DNA from 3 places in the Bacillus cereus group sp. RP37 genome. Region 3 is predicted to be linked to each of the others. Evidence: riboswitches for the same ligand, from Rfam matches in the RefSeq annotation. Region 3 holds a riboswitch; each other region holds the start of a gene.

Region 1 (7,172 bases), 3.8 Mb from region 3:
AAATGAGATTGTAGTCCGATGACGTTATGATCTCTACACGTTAAATGCGTCAATACTGGAATATCATGCTTCGTTAATAATGCTCCCATTGCCATATTCGAGATGCGAGGCGATGCTAATGAATTATCTGCTAGAGTAATAGCATCTGCTCCAGCTCTTTTCAATGCTCTTGCGCCTTCAAAAAACCGCTGCGTATCTAACGTTTTCGGTGGATCTAATTCCACTACTACTGTCGTTTGTTTTTTTGCTTTCTCTGCTAAAGTGACATGAGCTTTTGAACGTTTCTCATGTGTATGAACTACTTTTGGTCTTTGAATCGTATCCTTTTCTATTACAGGCGTAACATTTAGAGTAGCACGTTTCATACTTTCAATATGTTCTGGAGTCGTGCCACAACAACCACCCAATAACCGAATACCTTGCTCAATAAATTTCGGTGTCATCGCTTCGAAATAAGCCGGACTTCCTTCATATACGTAACGTCCCTCCACATAATTTGGAAGACCTGCATTTGGATATGCTGACAAGTAGCCATTTTGAGGAATCGATATCATTTTAAAAGCTTCCGTCATATGAAGTGGCCCTAGTTGGCAGTTCAATCCAACAACATTTGCACCGTAATCTAATAGCTGTTTTAATATTTCATTTACATCATTTCCATTTTGAGTCGTACCTGCCTCATGTAACGCTAATTGAGCTACAATTGGAATATTCGTTTGTTTTCGTAACACCTGAACAGCATGAAGTAATTCAAACTCATCATAGAAAGTCTCTAATAGCAGTCCATCAACCTGTTCTTCTAATAATGCACTTGCCTGTTCCAACAACATAAATTCTCGCTCCATATCAGTTGTCGTAACAGCTCCGATATGTTTCATACCGCCAATTGTTCCTAAAATTGCATTTTTGTCGGTAACAGATGCTTTCGCCAGTTTTACTGCCGCTCTATTAATTTCAGTAACTTGATTTTCTAAACCATACATACGTAATTTTGCTTCATTTGCTCCGTACGTATTTGTTTGAATCACATCTGCCCCAGCAGCTACATATTGCTTATGAATCGATATAATTAAATCTGGATCAGATATATTCAATTCTTCAAAACTACTTTGCAAACCATGTGAATGTAATAACGTCCCAACCGCACCGTCACCTATTACAATTCCTTTTGACAATAAATCTAGTAATTTCACAAATCTCCCTCATTTCTATCAATATAAAAACCCCCTCTTCACTTTGAAGAGGGGGACATAATCGTTCCTCCTCTTATTATGCAAAACATTCGTTTTGCAGGTATTAGCACCGTTTCAAACATTTCGTTTGAAGGTTGCCGGGTTTCACAGGGCCTTTCCCTCCACCGCTCTCAATAAGAGTTGTCTTTATTATTTTATTTATGTAGCTAAAAGGAAATGCGTTCCCCTTTTAACAATGTTTGCTAATTTTTTAATAAATTTAGCACGCACAAATGCAAAAGTCAATGACACTTGCGGAAAAATAAAAATTATTTAAAATAAAGTTGCAATTCAATTATCTTTTGTTGTAAAGTTAAAAACATAATAAAATTTCATACGAACATTCTTATCTAGAGAGGTAGAGGGACTGGCCCTACGACGCCTCAGCAACCATTAACATTTGTTAATAAGGTGCTAATTCCAGCAAATTGTGAAAGATTTGACAGATGAGAAGAAGACTCTATTCAAACCGAAAGCCTTCTTCTTAGAAGGCTTTTTTTATTTTACATTCACTTAATTGTTAATTTAAAAGGGAGGAATTTTCACATGTCAACTATCGAAACAAAACTAGCACAAATCGGAAACCGGAGCGAAACTACAACAGGAACTGTTAATCCACCTGTTTATTTCTCAACTGCTTATCGTCATGAAGGAATTGGCAAATCTACTGGCTTTGACTACTCACGAACTGGCAATCCAACTCGCGGCCTTTTAGAACAGGCAATCGCAGATTTAGAATACGGTGAACAAGGTTATGCCTGTAGTTCAGGGATGGCAGCTGTTCTCCTTGTCCTTTCCCTATTCCGTTCCGGAGATGAACTTATTGTATCCGAAGATTTATACGGGGGCACTTATCGATTATTTTCTGAGCACGAAAAAAAGTGGAACGTTCGATGTAGATACGTAAATACACAATCTATTAAACAAATTGAGCAGTCTATCACAATTGAAACAAAGGCTATTTTCATAGAAACTCCGACTAATCCATTAATGCAAGTTACTGATATTGCCGCTGTCGCAACTGTAGCGAAAAGACACGGACTACTTCTTATTGTAGACAACACATTCTACACACCTTATATACAGCAACCATTAACAGAAGGTGCTGACATTGTACTTCATAGCGCAACAAAATATTTAGGAGGACATAACGATGTCCTAAGCGGACTTGTCGTTGCAAAAGGTAAGGAACTTTGTGAGGAAATCGCTCATTATCATAATGCCTCTGGTGCGGTCTTAAGCCCATTTGACTCATGGCTATTAATTCGTGGTATGAAAACGTTAGCGCTTCGTATGAGACAACATGAAGAAAATGCAAAAGCAGTTGTCGCTTATTTAAATGATGAAGACGGGGTGACAGATGTATTTTATCCTGGAAGAGGCGGCATGATCTCATTTCGTCTGAAAGATGAAACATGGATCAATCCATTCTTACAATCTTTATCCTTAATTACATTCGCTGAAAGTCTTGGTGGTGTTGAAAGTTTAATGACATATCCAGCAACGCAAACACACGCTGATATTCCTGAAGAAATCAGAACAGCAAACGGTGTATGTAATCGTCTTCTGCGATTTTCCGTTGGCATTGAAAATAGTAACGATTTAATTCAAGACTTACAGCAAGCCATTAAACTTGTAAAAGAAGGTGTAAGAATATGAGTTATTCTATAGATACACTCTTACTGCACAACCAATATAAACATGACTCGCAAACAGGAGCTGTTAACGTTCCCATCTATAATACATCAACATTCCACCAGTTTGATATAGATACGTTCGGAAAATATGACTATAGCCGATCTGGTAATCCAACTCGTGAAGCTCTTGAAGATATCATTGCTTTATTAGAAGGCGGAACAAAAGGATTTGCCTTCGCATCAGGGATTGCAGCGATTTCTACTGCATTCCTCCTTCTTTCACAAGGTGATCACGTACTCATTTCAGAAGACGTATACGGAGGCACTTATCGAATTATAACTGAAGTTCTCTCCCGTTACGGTGTTTCCCATACATTTATTGATATGACTAATTTAGAAGAAATAAAGCAAAACATTAAGCCAAATACAAAACTCTTTTATGTGGAAACACCCTCTAATCCGCTTTTAAAAGTGACAGATATTCGTGCTGTTTCTAAACTTGCAAAATCTATTGACGCCCTTACTTTTGTTGATAATACATTTTTGACACCACTATTCCAGAAGCCACTTGACCTTGGCGCCGATGTCGTTCTTCATAGTGCCACAAAATTCATTGCTGGTCATAGTGATGTTACTGCCGGATTAGCGGTTGTAAAAGATGCCGAACTCGCTCAAAAACTTGGATTTTTACAAAATGCATTCGGCGCTATTTTAGGCCCTCAAGATTGTTCTCTCGTGCTTCGTGGTCTAAAAACATTGCATGTACGTCTTGAGCATTCAGCTGCAAACGCCAATAAAATTGCACACTATTTACAAGAGCACGCTAAAGTTCAAAATGTCTATTATCCTGGCTTACAATCACATCTTGGATTTAATATTCAACAATCTCAAGCTACATCAGCCGGAGCTGTCCTATCTTTCACTTTACAATCAGAAGACGCACTCCGCCAATTTCTATCAAAAGTAAAATTACCTGTCTTTGCGGTTAGTTTAGGTGCTGTCGAATCGATTCTTTCCTACCCAGCTAAAATGTCACATGCAGCATTGTCACAAGAAGCTCGTGATGAAAGAGGGATTTCTAATTCATTACTTCGGTTATCCGTCGGCCTTGAAAATGTTGACGATTTAATATCCGATTTTGAAAATGCCCTTTCTTATGTAGAAGAACCTGTAAATGCATAGAGAGAATAGAAGATATGAAATTAAGTTATCATATCTTCTTTTTTATGCTGTTAAGTATATTTTTCACTTTTCGTATAGTTCATAAAAAACGACAGAGCACCATCTATTTCCAAGTAATGAATTAATTGATATATTAAGAAGTAAAAAAGGGGCAAAAATAATGGATACTTGTGCAGATGTTTTAATCGTTATCGATTTACAAAATGGAGTATGTTATAGCGAAGAGCATTTATTTGATTTACAAAATTTACTTACAAAAGTAAATAAAAGAATTTCTTCATACAGAAAAACAAATAAACCAATTCTTTTCGTTCAACATTGCGATGATGATTTAGTACCCGAAAAAGAACTTTGGGCTATTCATGCTGATTTAGATGTTCAAGAACAAGATTTTTTTGTAAGAAAAACACATGCCAATTCATTTTATAAAACAAACTTAAAAGAGATTTTAGATCAATTATCTGTACATCGTATTGAGTTTTGTGGTGCCCAAACAGAGTACTGCATGGATGCTACAATTAAATTTGCCCATGGACTAGGATACGAAAACTTCATGGTACAGAAAACAACCTCTACGTTACATAATCCATTTATGTCCGCAAAAGAGACAATTGATTTTTATGAGAATATATGGAACCGTAGATTTTTAAAGTTGATGAACGATGAATGCTAGAATACATAACTAATGACTTGGCAATTCTAAGATTTATCAGCTATACTCAAACATTTCATTTTCACCATAAAGGAGCTGATTACATTCAGCTTCTTTTCTTTTAACCTGTTTTATATTCTATATATATCATTATAATTCCTTTGTCATATTATTTTAAAAATTTTGTATATTCATTTGAAAGAATAAGAAAATCATGGTAAGATTGTGTTACAAATATATCTATATCTTTCAATTTTTAAAACGCATCTAAATTTTCACCCAAAAATGTCATTTTACAAAACCGTGCTAAATCATCTACTTTATTTACATCAGGGTCTCTTTTCTTACAATTTCTTTACTTTAGGACTTTTTTTCTGCAACAACTGTTTTCTTTTCTTTGATTTTTTGGTATGTATAGTATGGTATAACAGCTCACACGGAGGTGGAAAAGAACATGTTAGAAACCTTTCAAAAAGAAATTGAACTATATGAAAGCAATGCAGAATTATTGAAAGTACTTGCTCATCCTGTTCGCTTATGTATTGTAAAAGGATTAATTGAACGTGGTCCAAGCAATGTTTCTACAATGTACACTGGCTTAAACATGCCACAATCTACAATTTCACAGCATTTAGCAAAGTTAAAAAGCGCTAAAATCGTTTCAAGTGAAAGAAAAGGATTGGAAATCTATTACAAAGTAGAAAACGAGACAATTATTCAACTCGTTCGCGTATTATTAGGTTAGGGACTCATAAACAGAGAAAAAAGGACGTATTTTATATTTTTCATCTCATATCTTTAATATAAATATATATCATGAGAGGAAATATATGATGCTACATAAGTCGTATTAAAAAACAAGACACAGAAATATGCTGTGTCTTGTTTTTTTATAGTTTCAAATACCGATCTAAGTGTAACTGTTGCATATGTTTCGTATGTATAACAACATCAAATGCACTCCCTAATCCTCCGCTCAAAATCATCGAACGAACTGCACGATTTTGTTTTTGAGTTTCAGAAAAAGGATTCCTATCCTGATGATCGGTAAGCTGATCTAATATTCCTGCTGCTAACAAAAACTCAGCTTGCTTCTTATGCCATACTGTCTGCATACCTTGCAGGCTAAACATCTCTTTTAGTTCGTCCCAATGAATATGAGTAGTAAGATCCATTTCACCTGGATGTGCTAAAGGATTACGGATTAACTTATGCTCATAATACCCTCGTAAGCTTCCTTCTTGATGTGCAGGATGCATCCATTCTTCTTTTGTGTATCCATAATCAACTGTAATACATACACCTCGTTGAAACCATTTCGCAATTTCTTTTATATATTCTTCCATCGCAATCGACACTTCAAAACGCTGACCTTCAACAAGGTGAATATTATATTTCAATAAGTATCGACCGATGCTTTTATGTAACGGTCTACATACTTCTGCAAGTTTCCCCTCTTCTGTGTATGTAACACGTACTTCATACAATATTCCATTTCTCTTCTGAATTACTTCAACAGGAAATGCATCAAATAACTCATTCGAAAAAAGAATTCCTTCGAATGATTCCCCCATTTCACTATGCGACGTATAATATGCCACATTAGAAAACGAACAAAGATTTTTCTGCTGTAATTTTCTATGAAAAGGGCTCATTTCAATCAATGAATAGTTTAAATCAATAAAGGTTTCTGGAGACAATTGCTTCCATTCTTGTAAAACATCATAGGCAAACTTTCCTGTTCCCCCACCAATCTCACAAATATTCGGAGCAACTTCACCATTTTCAACAAGACGAATAAAAAACTTAGCAAATGTTTTTGCAAAAACAGAGGATACGTTACTACTTGTAAAAAAATCCCCTTGTCTTCCAATTTTCTCACGTTCCTTCATATAATAACCATGTCCCTCTGTATACAATACGAGGTTCATATACGTACTATATGAAATTGAATAATCCTTCTCTTTCGCCATCCATTCTTTTAAAATAAGCTCCATCCCCATAATGACTCCTTACTGTAAAAATGGATTATTTTCTTTTTCAAAACCAATGCTTGTTTCTGGACCATGTCCACATAGCACTGCTGTTTCATCAGGTAATACAAATAATTTTTCTTCAATACTTCCAATTAATTCAGCAAAGCTCCCACCAGGTAAATCAGTTCTTCCGATACTCATTTGGAACAATACATCTCCAGAAAATACAGCATTCGCCTCTTTACAATAATAAGAAATACTGCCTGGAGAATGTCCTGGCGTCTCAAAAACCTCAAAATTAAATGAACCAATTGCTAATGTACCTTCTGCATCAATAATATGATCTGCTGGTTTTGCTGTAATGCTGCGATTCATCATAAAAATTTGAGAGCCATTTACAGTTGCATCGCCTAACCAATCTTCTTCTTCTTTATGTACGTACACAGGAATATGGAAAGCGTCTCTTACCGCGTCAACAGCACCAATATGATCA
Region 2 (7,172 bases), 1.0 Mb from region 3:
TTCCCCGTTCAATAATAGCAGCAGGTGTACTTTTATCCTTTCCATGCTTCATCAGTTGTTCACATATGTAGGGTAAATTACTAACCCCCATATATACCGCCAATGTCTCTACACCTTTCGCTAAATTTTCCCACTTCACTTCCTCTGCAGCATCTTCTTTCCTATGTCCCGTCACAATAGCAAAACTCGCACTTGCATCACGGTGCGTCACCGGAATACCAGCATAAGCAGGCGCAGCTATTCCAGCTGAAATACCAGGAACGATTTCAAATGGTACACCTTGCTTTGCTAACGCTTCAGCTTCTTCTCCCCCTCTACCAAATACAAATGGATCACCGCCCTTAAGCCTCGTTACAACTTTTCCTTTTTTCGCATATTTAATAAGAAACGTGTTAATTGTCTCTTGCTTCATCGTGTGATAATTTGGTAGTTTTCCGCAATAAATTAAATCTGCTTCGGGCTTTGCATAGGAAAGCAACTCTTTATTTACAAGGCGGTCGTACAAAATAACATCTGCCTTCTCAATACATTTCAACCCTTTCACAGTGATTAAATCTGGATCACCAGGACCCGCACCAACGATATAAACCTTCCCCATCATCTCTCCTCATTTCTACTATTAAAGTGAAACTTCCATCCTTATATACGAATGGAAGTTTTCATTATTTCGTATTACCTTTTCCTTACTCATGAATAACAAATGCCGCACCTTTTCGAATCTTCTTTTTTTCAAATAGGGAAATCTCCTTTACTTCTGGCAGCGGTAAAAAATGCTTTTCAAGCTCCATCTCCGCGAGCTTAAACGCCTGTTCTTCACTTTGAGCAACGACAACAATCGGAACAATACTATTTACTAACACAGCTTCAAATCGATATAAATCCATATTGTCCCTCCTAAGACGCTATTACTTCTTCTAGCACGTTATTTAACGCTATTTGTAATGTCTCTACACCAACACGGCCGACAAAATCATAAAACGTTTCAGCTGGTAATTTATTCTCTTTGAAATAACTTATAAATGATGCAAGTACATCAGGTAGATCCTCGCCATCTATTTTTCCTTTTAACTTTTGATTATAAGCACCACCATCTAACAACGTTCCACCTACATATATTTCAAATGCCTCAACAATTCCTTTTTCCTTCGTTTTCATTTTCACCCCTTGTAATCCAATGTCAGCAATTTGACGTTGACCACATGAATTCGGGCATCCTACCATATGAATACGAACCGGAACATCGAGTGCAATTTGTGTATCTAAGTATTCGGCGATTTTTCGCAATCTTTCTTTCGTTTCTACTAAAGCAAGATTGCAATATTCAATACCAGTACAAGAAACCGCATGACCAATAAACGATTTCGGACTTGCTGATATTGCTTCAAACAACGGCTCATTTAGTAAACCCGTCACATTTTTTGGCGGAACATTCGGAATAATGAAGTTTTGCGAATTACATGTACGAATTTGTCCATTTCCATACTGCTTAGCAATTCTTGCAATCTCAAACATTTCTTCTGCATGCAGACGTCCTACCGGCACATTAAAACCTACATATTTTAGTCCATCTTGTTTTTGGTCTTGGACACCATAGAAGTATCCCGCATTCCAACCTTTGAGAGCACTTTCCCCTTTACTTTGCAATGGTCCTGTATACTCTATTAGTTTCTCTTTAAACTTCTCTGCTCCCCAGTCTGCAACAAGAAATTTCAAACGGGCTAAATGACGTTTTTCACGATATCCAAAATCACGGAATATTGTAGCAATCGCAATCGCTACCGTCTTTACTTCTTCTGGTAAAACAAATACATCTAATTCATCAGCTAAGTATGGACGAGCTGATAATCCACCGCCTACTTTTATATGAAAACCAACTTTTTCCTCACCATCTATCTCTTTCTTTGCAGGTGTAAATGCAACACAGTTAATCTCTGCATTTGCTGAGTTATAAATGTTAGAACTAATAGACATTTTAAATTTACGTGGTAAGTTAGAAAACTCTTCATTATGTTGGAAGTAGTCATATACTTCTTTCACAATACCAGTTGTATCCAACAGTTCATTCGCATCAATACCCGCAAGTGGATTCCCTGTAATATTACGCGTTATATCACCACACGCTCCAGCTGAAGATAACCCCACTCGCGCTAACCTTTTAAAAATATCTGGAATTTGATGAATTTCTAACCAGTGAAACTGAATCGCCTGTCTTGTCGTAATATCTATTACGTCACGCCCATAATCCTCAGCGATAGAAGCAAGCACTTCTGCCTGTGCATTCGTAATAATCCCTGAAGGAATATTGACACGCATCATAAAATAACCAGCTTCTTTCGGTCTTTGTAAATACAACCCTGCCCATTTAAATGCGTCCCACTCTTCTTTCGGAATAGATTCGAATCCATTTTCAGCATAGTAAGGAATATCATTAAAGATTTCCAAACCATCTTTTTTTAACTTATTTTTCTCAGTCTGATTTAATTTTTCATTGTTAGCCCATACTTTTTCATAACTCATTTTTAAATCCCCCTATATAAAACTACGCTCTTGTAAGTACTTAACAATTTGTTCTGCACATTCTTCAATAGAATACTTATGCGTTTCTACAATTAATTCCGCTTGCTTTGGTTCCTCATACGGTGAATCAACACCTGTAAATTCCTTAATATCACCTTTTCTTGCTTTTTTATAAAGCCCTTTTGGATCACGTTTTTCACACTCTTCAATTGGACATTTTACAAACACTTCTATAAACTCATCTGCAGCTAATAGATCTCTAACTTGTTTTCGATCTACTCGAAATGGTGAAATGAACGCTGTAAGAACAACAGTACCTTGATCTACAAATAGTTTCGCTACTTCGCCAATCCGTCTTATATTCTCCATACGATCACTTTCAGAAAAACCTAAGTCTTTATTTAAACCGTGGCGTATATTGTCTCCATCTAGTACATAGTTTCCAATATTCTTTTCAAATAGTTTACGAGCAACCGCGTTCGCTACCGTAGATTTACCTGAAGCTGATAATCCAGTAAACCAAACTACAAAACTATGATGCCCATTTTTTACTCTTCTCTCATCTTTTGAAACAGATGCTGTATGCCAAGTAATATTCGTATCCATCTCATTCTCTCCCTATTCTGTTACTACTTCTTTTTTCAAACCTTTAATTAGTACTTCCACTACTTCTTTACGACTAAATGTACTTGGCGGAACCTCACCGTTTCTTAATAGTTCTCTTACTTTCGTACCAGATAAAATGACATGATCTTCTTTTCCGTGCGGGCATGTTTTCGTCGAAGCCATCGCTTCACATTTCGTGCAGTAAAAACTATGTTCAAAAAATAACGGTGTAATCCCTAACTCTTCCACTGTAAAGTTTGTAAAAATTTCTTGCGCTTCATAAGTACCGTAATAATCTCCTACCCCTGCATGATCGCGCCCTACAATAAAGTGCGTGCATCCAAAATTCTTTCTGACTAATGCATGAAATATCGCTTCCCTCGGTCCTGCGTAACGCATTGCTGCAGGAAATACACTTAAAAAGACACGCTCTTTCGGATAATAATTTTGAAGTAATACTTCATAGCTTTCCATCCTTACATCAGCAGGAATATCGTCCGACTTCGTTTCCCCAACGAGTGGATTTAAAAAGAGGCCATCTACAATTTCAAGAGCAGATTTTTGAATATATTCATGGGCACGATGCACCGGATTTCTCGTTTGGAATCCAACTACTGTTTTCCAACCACGTTTTTTAAATTCTTCTCTCGTTTCAATTGGATCTAAATGATAAGAAGGAAACGGATTATTTTCAAAACGTTTCGTAAGAATAGTTGCTCCTCCAACGTAAACGTTCGGTCTTTCGTATAATTTTTTCACTCCAGGATGAGCCTCATCCGTCGTTTTATACACTAGTAACGCTTCTTTTTCCTTATCTGGTACAAAAATATCTTCTATTTGAATGACACCATATACATTTCCACCGTTAACAAGTTTTACTTCTTCTCCAGCTTTTAGAGTCTCTGCTACTTCTTCTGTTACTGGTAATGTAATTGGTATACTCCATACGCTCCCATTAGCTAAACGAAGCGTTTCTACGACCGAATCATAATCTTTCTTTCCTAAAAAACCAGTAAGAGGGCTATATCCCCCTGTCGCTAATAGCTCTAAATCACTTAATGCAATGTTATCTAGCTGAATTTCTTTTTCAATTTGTGATACGTCGTATGTCTCGTCTACACGATTTATTAATTTGTTTACTGTACTCATTTTTCTATACCCTCTCTTAGCTTTATTTTCAAATTCATCTTATTGGTAATGAAGACCACATTCAGTTTTCACTTTCCCGGCCCATCTACCATCTCTCGAATCGCCACCCTCTCCTACAGGTAACGTACATTTCTCACACCCAATACTTGGATATCCAACATCATGCAATGGGTTATACGGCAAGCTATGTTTGTATACATATCGCCATACCTCTTTCCACGTCCAATGAATGAGCGGACAAACTTTAATAGATTGAAAGCGATGATCTTGATTTATAAACTTTGTATGCTTACGCGTTTCTGATTGTTCCCTCCTTAAGCCCGATATCCATGCTTTTTCCGCTGCTAATGATTTTTCTAACGGTAAAATTTTTCTAATTTTACAACAAAGATTCGGATTACTTTCCCATAATTTCTCACCATGCAGCTTCGCTTGTTCATCAAGTGTAAGTTCTGGCTGTTTTTCTATAATATTTAATGAAGGAAATCGTCCCCGCACTTTTTGAATTAATTCATACGTTTCTTGAAAATGAACATTTGTATCTAAAAATACAACTTTAGCAGATGGATTTACTTGGTTTATAAGATGCAGTAATACCATACCTTCTACTCCAAAGCTACATGCGTATACGATTTCATCTTTATACTCTTTATAAGCCCAACTTAAAACTGACAACGCGCCTTTCGTTTCATCTTCTTCCGAAAATGAAATGCCATTTTCATCCCACGTTTCATACGTCAACATGTTTTTTCCCCCTGTAAAAGCAAAAAGACGGTTTTAACCTCATAAAATAGGTTAAAACCGCCTCTAGTTTTTCTAGTCAGCGCTTTTTTTACTTTAAACGTACTTTTTCACTTTTCTCTAATTGAATGACTTTCCCATCTTGCACAACAATTGTAATTGAACCATATTTCATATCAGCAAGCATCGCTTGAATTTTCTCAGATACTTCCTCAAAATGTTCCCGTACGCTCACGCGAACAGCCCCCCTTTTTTATTCATAAAAAAAATCTTTCCCATTTCGAAAAGACTGTTCGGTAATATATTTTACCTTATCTTTCAAAATGGATTCCATTTTGCTGGATTTAGCACCTTGCTTTCTATAAGCAGGTTGCCGAGCTTCGTTGGGCCAGTTCCCTCCGCTTCTCTTGATAAGCTTTGTATTTGTATTTTATCACAATTCTGATTTTTTTCAATCCTAGTTTTCCGATATATTTTATTTATTTTATACCACCATTTAGAGGCCGTACAATTCTTACCTCAAAATCCAGCAAGAGAAAAGTGCCTTGCTGCCTGTAAACGCCCAATTGATGGGGACTAATAATTAGTGGGGAATGCCCACACTGATTATAGTTTCACTTTATAAAAAAGGAATTGCCCCTCAGAACAACTCCCTTTCCTTACTTAAACAAGTTCTTTAATACGTATGCGATCGTTCCCAATAATATTTTCATATGTTTCACGCTCTACAACAATTTGTGATGTTCCGCCTTTCGCGAAGACGACAGCTGGTCTACGAATCCGATTATAATTATTTGCCATCGAGTACCCATATGCCCCTGTACAAGAAATCGCTAGTAAATCGGCAGAAGCCACTTTCGGTAGAGTAATATCCCAAATCAACATATCTCCACTCTCACAGCACTTCCCAGCAATCGAAACGATTTCCGCATTCTCATCATTCCCTCGATTCGCTAACATCGCTTCATAACGAGCGTTATATAAAGCTGGTCTTAAATTATCAGTCATCCCACCATCCACTGATACATATTTCCGAATACCAGGAATGTCTTTCACAGATCCGACTGTATAAATTGTCGTTCCAGCATCACCTACAATACTACGGCCTGGCTCAACCCATATTTCTGGCAATGGATAATTACATACTGTAAATTGTTCTCTCACTGCATTTGTTACAGCTCGCACATATGTCTCAAGAGTTAATGGTGTATCTGACTCTGTGTAGCGTATTCCGAATCCTCCGCCCACATTTAGCACTTTTACTACATAGTTCGTTCGCTCTCTCACTTCTTCTAAAAATTGATGAAGAACTTCAATCGCTCGAACAAATCCAGCCGTTTCAAATATTTGCGATCCGATATGTGAATGAATTCCTAACACATTATAATTTGATTTTTGTAAAGCAAGTTCAATTGCTTGCATCGCTTGACCATTCGAAACGCCAAATCCAAATTTCGAATCATCTTGACCTGTTGTAATATATTCATGTGTGTGCGCCTCTACTCCAGGCGTTACACGAACTAATATGTTCACAAATTTCCCGTGTTGCACTGCTAAATCATGCAAAATTTCTAATTCCAAGAAATTATCTACGACAAAACAACCAACATTAGCCTGAAGAGCCATCACGATTTCTTCTTCTGTTTTATTATTGCCGTGAAAATGAATACGCGATGCTGGAAATCCTGCTTGAAGCGCAGTATATAATTCTCCTCCAGAAACAACATCTAATGACATATTTTCTTCACGAGCTACTCGGCACATCTCCATGCACAAGAACGCCTTGCTTGCATATGCTACTTGATAAGAGAAACCACTTTCTTTAAAAGCACGATGAAACGCGCGGCACTTTCCTCGAATAGACTCTTCATCGTATACATAAAGTGGTGTGCCGTATTGTTTTGCTAGCTGCGTCGTATCGCACCCTCCAATTTCTAAGTGTCCTTGCCCATTGATTCGGCTCGTGCCGTGTAAATACATTTGAATTCCTCCCTTATTTCCTCTAAAACTCATAACCCCAATCTTCTATTCATTGCAGCACGCTTTTAGATAGACAAAAAACGCGCGGAACAATGTTCACACGCGTTTCTTATTAGGAAAAATATATATTGAAAAAATAAACGAGTTGTTATCTCCTCAAAATAAGAAACCGCATCAAC
Region 3 (7,172 bases):
ATATGTTAGCTTTATCTATGAAGAGCTAATCTTGTGCGAAATTATAAAAAATATGTACGAGCCATCTTGTAATATATTCAATTTATTTTTTGAGGGAGAACTGCTCAACTAATATATCAAAGGGGTTTTGTTTGTGGAGCAGTTTCCAAATTCGTTATCGATTACATTACTTGGTAGTGCTGGTGGAGCAGCAAAAGCAGTTTTAGCAATTTTAAATCAAGCGATAGTAAATGAAAAAGACCCGATTTATGAAGCGATAAAGAATGTTACATTTCATTTGGTTGATATAAAACAAAAAGATAGGGCTTATTATGGTGAGTTGTTTCCAAATTTGAAAAATCAATTGTTTTTATATGAAATTGACCTTCAAGATGTAGTGAAATTCAAACAACATTTGAAAGAAAAAAGCACGGGTGTTGTTATTGATGTTTCGGGGGCAGATACAATCAGAGTATTAAGTTGTTGTAATGAACTTGGAATTTGTTATATTAATTCAGCTTTGGAAAATGAGGAAGTAGATCAGGACGATAGTTTAATCGGCTTTCAGCTTACGGAAAGATATACGAGGTTTGAGAAGGAGAAAGAGAAATTTACAAATACAAAAGCAATTATAGGCTCAGGTATGAATCCAGGTGTTGTTCAATGGATGGTTGTTGAACTTATGAAGGAGCGGCCAAAAGAAAAGCCAAGAGCATGCTATATAGTAGAACATGATACGTCATTTTTGAATGATACAGCACTGATAAAGCCTCATACACTTTATGCTTCATGGGCAGTAGAGCGATTTCTAGATGAAGCGATATGGAGTTATCCGATGTATATGAGTCAGCATCGTCCTCTTTATTTTTATGAAGATGTATATGCTTCAGAGTATAAAGTAAAGTTAGGAGAGAAAGAGTTTTATGGCTGTTTAATGCCACATGAGGAAGTTTTAATTTTAGGAAAAAACTTCAATATGGAAGTGGGTTTTCTTTACCGAATTAATGAGTATACGACTAATGTAATTAGACAGAACTTAGATCAAGTAGAAGATTTATGGAATTGGAATCGTAAAGTATTTAATCCAGCCGAAGAAGAGATTGCGGGCGAGGATCTAGTAGGTGTATTACTCGTTTATGAAAATAGCGAGACATATATGTATAACGTGATGAATAGCAGTCAAGTTTTTCATAAATATAAAACGAATGCGACTTACTTCCAAGTAGGATGCGGAATTTATGCTGGCTTATGTAGTTTACTGTTCGATAACTTTAAACAAGGTGCCTATTATGTAGAGGAATTATTATTAAATACAGAAAGTAAGTACGGAGAATATTTGAATTTATATATGAATAATTTTGTAATAGGACATAATAATTTTACGGATGGCCTGCTACATGATCGGGTAAGATGGATATAAGTTGTGACGAAAAGGAAGGGGAGATCTCCTTCCTTTTCGTGTTATAAGGTTACATATTGTTCTGAAAGCAATTTCATACTTATAATTTAAGAAGATAATATGTAGAGTTTTTGTATTGATCATGAGGAGTATTTATATGAAAAAATTTAAAAGCTTGATTTATGAGGAAAGAGAAGCTTTAAAAGTATTTGTATTATTATTCTATATTATATTTTTTTTATATGACGTTATTTATTATTTTGTGTATCCGGCTATGAATATTAATGGAACAGCGGTAGGTTGGCCAGAAGGTAGCCTTGGGATAGGTGTGTATATATTTGTAATAGCATTATTTCCTATTTCGATATATCTTCAAAAAAGAGGGTATGTATATTCTGTAAAATATTTATTTTTATTTGGGTACATGTTTATCAATCTTGTTAATAATTTAATGATTTATTTGCGAACGGATAGAGCTTTTGAACATGGTAGTATGGTAGAAATGTTATTAATTTTATTTGCCCCAGTTTTTGTGAATAGAAAATATTTTTATTTAGTTTCCTTTAGTGTAATTGGAAAGTACGTACTGTTCACATTGCTATTACAAGATTTAAAAGTGGTAATTCCGCTTGTTTTATGTGTATTCTATTTCATTATTTCACATTCTTTGTTAAAACGATTTCAATCTTATGTAAGAACAGTGGTTGAAATGATGAACAATATGAAAGAGACAGAAAATTTAGCTGTCATTGGGACGATGTCTACAACAATTGCGCATGAAATTCGAAATCCATTAACGGCTTTAAAAGGATTTACGCAAATGCAAAAAGAAAGAAACCCAGCAGATACGATAAGCTATGATATTATGTTACAAGAAATTGAAAGGATAAATGGATTTGTTAGTGAATTGATGTTGTTAGGAAAGCCGAAGCCAACAAATTATGAATTGTGTAATATACGAGAAATCCTTCTATATGTTGTGCAGCTAATGGAAAGTTATGCAGCGCAATATAGAGTGCAATTTCATTTGCAAATAGAGGGGAATTTACCAGCTATAAACGGTGATGATAAACAATTAAAACAAGTGTTATTAAATATTATTAAAAATGGGATAGAATCGATGCTAGAAGGTGGAGACATTCATATCCGTGTATACGAAAAAACTGAAGGACATTTATGTATTTCTATCGAAGACCAAGGATCTGGTATAGAGAGCGAGAAGTTAGATAAAATCGGTAAAGCTTTTTACACAACGAAGGAGAATGGTACAGGACTTGGGTTAATGATTACACATAAAATTATTAAGGAGCATCAAGGAAGTATCTCCATTCAAAGTAGTGTGGGAGTAGGAACGAAAGTGGAAATTTATTTGCCAACAGTGTAGCGTAGTAAAAGAAATTATTTTTCAGAAAAGTGTTCTTGTTGTGTAAATATAAACATTTTATAAAATGTTGCAAGAAGGGTTTTTTTTTAAAAATACTTCGTTTATAATGGAGGAAAATATCGACATGAGATTGTTTTCTCATGTAACGGTTTAGTAGTGTTATGAAAAGATAAGAAGGGGTGCACGCGCATCCTTTTTTCTATGCAGATATGATGAGAGGGGTGGTATGATGGAATTAACATTAAATTCGACTGTATGTTTACACACGATTCAATTTCGAAAAGAGCAAAAGAATTATATTGTAAAAGATACAATTACAGGAGAAAAATATGAAATGCCGCCACTTTGGATTGATGCATTGGCAATGATGCGTGACGGTTTTTTATTGGGGGAAATTGAGGAGAAATTAAGAGAAGAGTATCCGGCCAAAGAAGTGGATATGCTAGCATTCACGAGGCAGCTGTTAGAGCTAGAACTTGTCGAAATGGTAGATGGAGAAGAGATAGCTTGTACAAAGAAGAAAGAGAAAGATTATTTAGCTTGGGTACGCCCTCGTGTTGAACAATTATTTCTTAATTTAAATAAAAAATATAGAAGCAAAGGTCAATGATGATCTTTGCTTTTTTTATAGACTGTGTTTAAAAAATAACAGCGAATGCTCTTGCAAAAGCACCGTCACTATCTTTAATTTTTAAAGGTGCCGCTGAGAAAAAGAAACGTTTCGTGTTAATGGCATCTAAGTTTGTTAAGTTTTCAATTAAATAAATATTATTTCCAAGTAGTATGTGATGAATCGGTGATGTTTCTGTCGTTACCTCATCAGGAGAAATAAAATCTAAACCGACCGATTTTACTTTTAATCGAACTAGTTCTGTAGCTAATTCTTCGGAAAGATAAAATGCTTCTTTCTCATAAGCTTCTGTATTCCACTTAGTAGATAGGTTGGAATGGAAAATGATAATATCACCTTCTTTTATGTCAGCATTATACAATACTTCCTTAGGTAATTTTCGCTCTTGAATATGAGTTACATCGATAAGAACGGCCTCGCCTACAAATTGATCAAGGGGTAATTGATCGATGGTTGTTGCACCTGAAATGAAATGTGCAGGAGCATCGCAATGCGTGCCAACATGAACGACAGAATGAAAATCTGTAACTTGATAGCCTGTCTCTTCAACGTTTGTAATTGCTTCTAGTTGGATTTTTGGTGTTCCAGGAAATTGAGACATATTGTTTTCAAATGTTTGTGATAGATCAATTACTTTCATTTTACATACCTCCAATATATGTTTTTCAAATAATAAAAAGCCCATCCTTCATAATCAAGAAAGATGAGCTTTACATACTAGTTGAGTATTATCTTCCAAAATGCAATGCATTTTGCAGGAATTAGCACCTATTCAGTTTGTATAAACTGAGGTTGCTGGGCTTCAAAGGGCCGGTCCCTCTGCCTCTCTTGATAAAAGGTATATTTAATTTTAAAGTTCGGAATATTTACGATATTTAAATTGTAATTCATTTCCTTTTTTTACGCAACACAAAATAGGTATTCACCCAAATAAAGTTGCTCGCATATTGTAGCTTATGTAAATAGAATGCTGCGAAGGAGTGAGTGCAGTGACAGGGAATATATTGAATTATTATGCTGGTGGAAATACAGCTAGAGGATTCCATAATTTATACGACGAGAATTTGAAAGGGCTAGATAGGTTATTTATTTTAAAAGGTGGTCCTGGAACCGGTAAATCTTCTTTAATCAAGGCAATAGGTCGTGAATGGATTGAAAAAGGATACGATATTGAATTTTTACACTGTTCTTCTGATAATAAATCGGTTGATGGTGTAATTATCCCGAAGTTAAAAGTAGGAATTGTAGATGGAACATCACCCCATGTTATTGAGCCGAAAATGCCAGGAGTTGTCGAAGAGTATATTAATTTGGGGGTTGCTTGGGATTCAGATAAATTAAGAAAGCAGAAGGTGGAAATTGAACGATTTGTTTCAGAAGCAAGCAAAGCTTTTCAAGCAGCATACGCTTGTTTTAAAGAGGCATTAATTATACATGATGCGTGGGAGAAAATATATATTAATAATATTGATTTTGATAAAGCGAATGAACTAACAGATGAGCTGATTCAGAAATTATTTACAGATAAAGGAGGGAAACAACCGCTTGTGAAACATCGCTTTTTAGGAGCAGCTACACCGAAAGGAGCAGTTGATTTTGTTCCGAATTTAACAGAAGGGTTATCACATCGTTATTTTATAAAAGGACGCCCAGGCTCTGGGAAGTCGACAATGCTCAAAAAATTAGCTAAGGCAGCAGAAGAAAAAGGATTTGAAGTGGAAGTATATCATTGTGGATTTGATCCAAATAGTCTTGATATGGTTATCGTAAGAGAATTGGGTTTTGCAATTTTTGATAGCACCGCACCACATGAATATTTTCCGAGCCGCGAAGGTGATGAAATTATAGATATGTATGCCTTGATTGTGACACCAGGGACAGATGAGAAGTATGCGACAGAAATTCGCGACGTTTCCATTCAATATAAAGCAAAAATGAATGAGGCGATGTCTTTCTTAGCAAAAGCAAAATCAGTTCGTGATAAATTAGAACGAATTTATATTGCTGCTATGGACTTTTCAAAAGTGGATGCATATAAAGAGGAGATTCAAAAAGAGTTTGAACGAATTGCGGTTAGTGTAACAGAAAAGAACAAATAGGGATTTTTGAACTGTCAGAATTTTTCTGACAGTTATTTTAGTATGTAGTAAAATGAGTAATATATTTGTCGAATTTCCAAGGAAATAATCAAAAAATGGAGATGGTAAGAAATGAGAGAGAAAATTGAGCTGGAGTTAGACAGAATTGAAAAAGAGAATGATGTAAAAATTTTATTTGCAGTAGAATCAGGGAGTCGTGCGTGGGGATTTCCATCGAAAGATAGTGATTATGATGTTAGATTCGTTTATATACACCCTGTGGAATGGTATTTATCAATTCATGATAAACGAGATGTAATTGAATATCCGATTAGTGATGATTTAGATATAAGTGGCTGGGATATTAAAAAGGCATTACAACTATTCGCAAAGTCAAATCCAGCTTTACTCGAGTGGATTCGATCACCAATTTTTTATTCGAAAAACTCTCATTTTCCAGAGCAGCTTCAACAAATGAGTGAAAAGAATTTTGATCCAAAAGCAACGATATATCATTACTTACATATGGCATCAAAAAATTATCGTGAATTTTTGCAAGGTGAGAATGTAAAGTTGAAAAAGTACTTTTATGTATTACGTCCTATTTTAGCTTGTAAATGGTTAGAAGAGAAATCGACTTTGCCTCCCGTAGAATTTGATCGGTTGATTACAGAATTATCATTAGAACGTAGCGTGTTAGATGAAATTGAAAAGTTGTTAATAAAGAAAAAAGCAGGTACTGAAGTAGATGTTGGATTGAAAATTCAGGTGCTAAATCAATTCTTAGAAGAACAAATTCATTACTATCAGCAATACGTGAAAAGGATTGAAAAGGGATTAGGGATCGATATTGAGAGTTTAAATACATTGTTTCGAGATATGCTGTTTGAAGTATATGAAAAAGAGCACAAGTGAGTTTGTGCTCTTTTTTATTTTGCAGGAATAAAAAAACAGATATAGATGCGAGAAGACCTGCGAATGAGAATAAGTAAAAATTCCACGCTAAGTCATATTGCATTGTCTACTCATTATCAACTCGTTTTAACGGTTGATCTGCTGGACCTTCCATAACATCCCCATCAATTGAAAAGCGGGAACCGTGACAAGGACAGTCCCAAGTACAATCACCATTATTCCATTCAACTTCGCAGCCGAGATGTGTACAAGTTGTATCGACAATATGTAATTTTCCATCTTTGTCCTTATAAGCACCTGCTCGTTTCCCATTAACATGTACGACAGATCCTTCACCAACTTCGAGATCTTCTGGCTTACGTAATGCGGTTTCGATCTTTCCTTCAATTAAATGTTTCGCAACATCAATGTTCTGGGAGAGGAATGTTTTTATATCTGGATTTGCATGGAAGCGTGACGGTGCATACAGTTCCTTATAGGGATTGTGGACTTTTAGAATGGAGTCCTTCAGTAAATGAGCGGCAGCAGTTCCAGTTGTCATTCCCCATTTACGATATCCAGTTGCAACGAATATATTTGGATTTCTTTCGTTAATATGTCCGATATAAGGAAGCTTATCTAGCGTGATTAAATCTTGTGCTGACCATCTATAGGGAACTTCATCTACTCCAAACGTTGCTTCCGCAAAAGAATACAGTGCTTCATAATGAAGCATCGTGTTTATTCCTTGTCCTGTTTTATGACTTTCTCCGCCAATTAAAATCAATTGTTCTCCATTTTTTGTTG

What was found. A riboswitch is a leader RNA that binds a small molecule or an ion and turns the genes downstream of it on or off. The one in region 3 is predicted to bind S-adenosylmethionine.
Positions count from the first base shown of each region.
Region 1: another riboswitch for S-adenosylmethionine. It lies ahead of metI (cystathionine gamma-synthase/O-acetylhomoserine thiolyase); the one in region 3 lies ahead of QCI44_RS26250 (cyclase family protein).
Region 2: another riboswitch for S-adenosylmethionine. It lies ahead of QCI44_RS20985 (YezD family protein); the one in region 3 lies ahead of QCI44_RS26250 (cyclase family protein).

Region 1 is NZ_JARVHP010000001.1:1,163,642-1,170,813, reverse strand. It holds gene QCI44_RS06190 (bifunctional homocysteine S-methyltransferase/methylenetetrahydrofolate reductase) at 1-1,193, opposite strand, end outside; SAM riboswitch class I at 1,264-1,373, opposite strand; SAM riboswitch class I at 1,576-1,685, shown strand; gene metI (cystathionine gamma-synthase/O-acetylhomoserine thiolyase) at 1,779-2,891, shown strand; gene metC (cystathionine beta-lyase) at 2,888-4,051, shown strand; gene QCI44_RS06175 (cysteine hydrolase family protein) at 4,212-4,724, shown strand; gene QCI44_RS06170 (ArsR/SmtB family transcription factor) at 5,158-5,448, shown strand; gene QCI44_RS06165 (class I SAM-dependent methyltransferase) at 5,594-6,706, opposite strand; gene QCI44_RS06160 (MBL fold metallo-hydrolase) at 6,716-7,172, opposite strand, start outside.
Region 2 is NZ_JARVHP010000001.1:3,977,641-3,984,812, forward strand. It holds gene cobA (uroporphyrinogen-III C-methyltransferase) at 1-598, opposite strand, end outside; gene QCI44_RS20960 (DUF3906 family protein) at 684-884, opposite strand; gene QCI44_RS20965 (nitrite/sulfite reductase) at 895-2,517, opposite strand; gene cysC (adenylyl-sulfate kinase) at 2,530-3,123, opposite strand; gene sat (sulfate adenylyltransferase) at 3,136-4,272, opposite strand; gene QCI44_RS20980 (phosphoadenylyl-sulfate reductase) at 4,312-5,016, opposite strand; gene QCI44_RS20985 (YezD family protein) at 5,105-5,248, opposite strand; SAM riboswitch class I at 5,322-5,430, opposite strand; gene lysA (diaminopimelate decarboxylase) at 5,677-6,993, opposite strand.
Region 3 is NZ_JARVHP010000001.1:4,991,334-4,998,505, reverse strand. It holds gene QCI44_RS26265 (S-adenosylmethionine decarboxylase related protein) at 134-1,399, shown strand; gene QCI44_RS26260 (ATP-binding protein) at 1,536-2,762, shown strand; gene QCI44_RS26255 (hypothetical protein) at 2,992-3,372, shown strand; gene QCI44_RS26250 (cyclase family protein) at 3,401-4,033, opposite strand; SAM riboswitch class I at 4,119-4,231, opposite strand; gene QCI44_RS26245 (PRK06851 family protein) at 4,383-5,492, shown strand; gene QCI44_RS26240 (nucleotidyltransferase domain-containing protein) at 5,604-6,386, shown strand; gene QCI44_RS26235 (FAD-dependent oxidoreductase) at 6,493-7,172, opposite strand, start outside.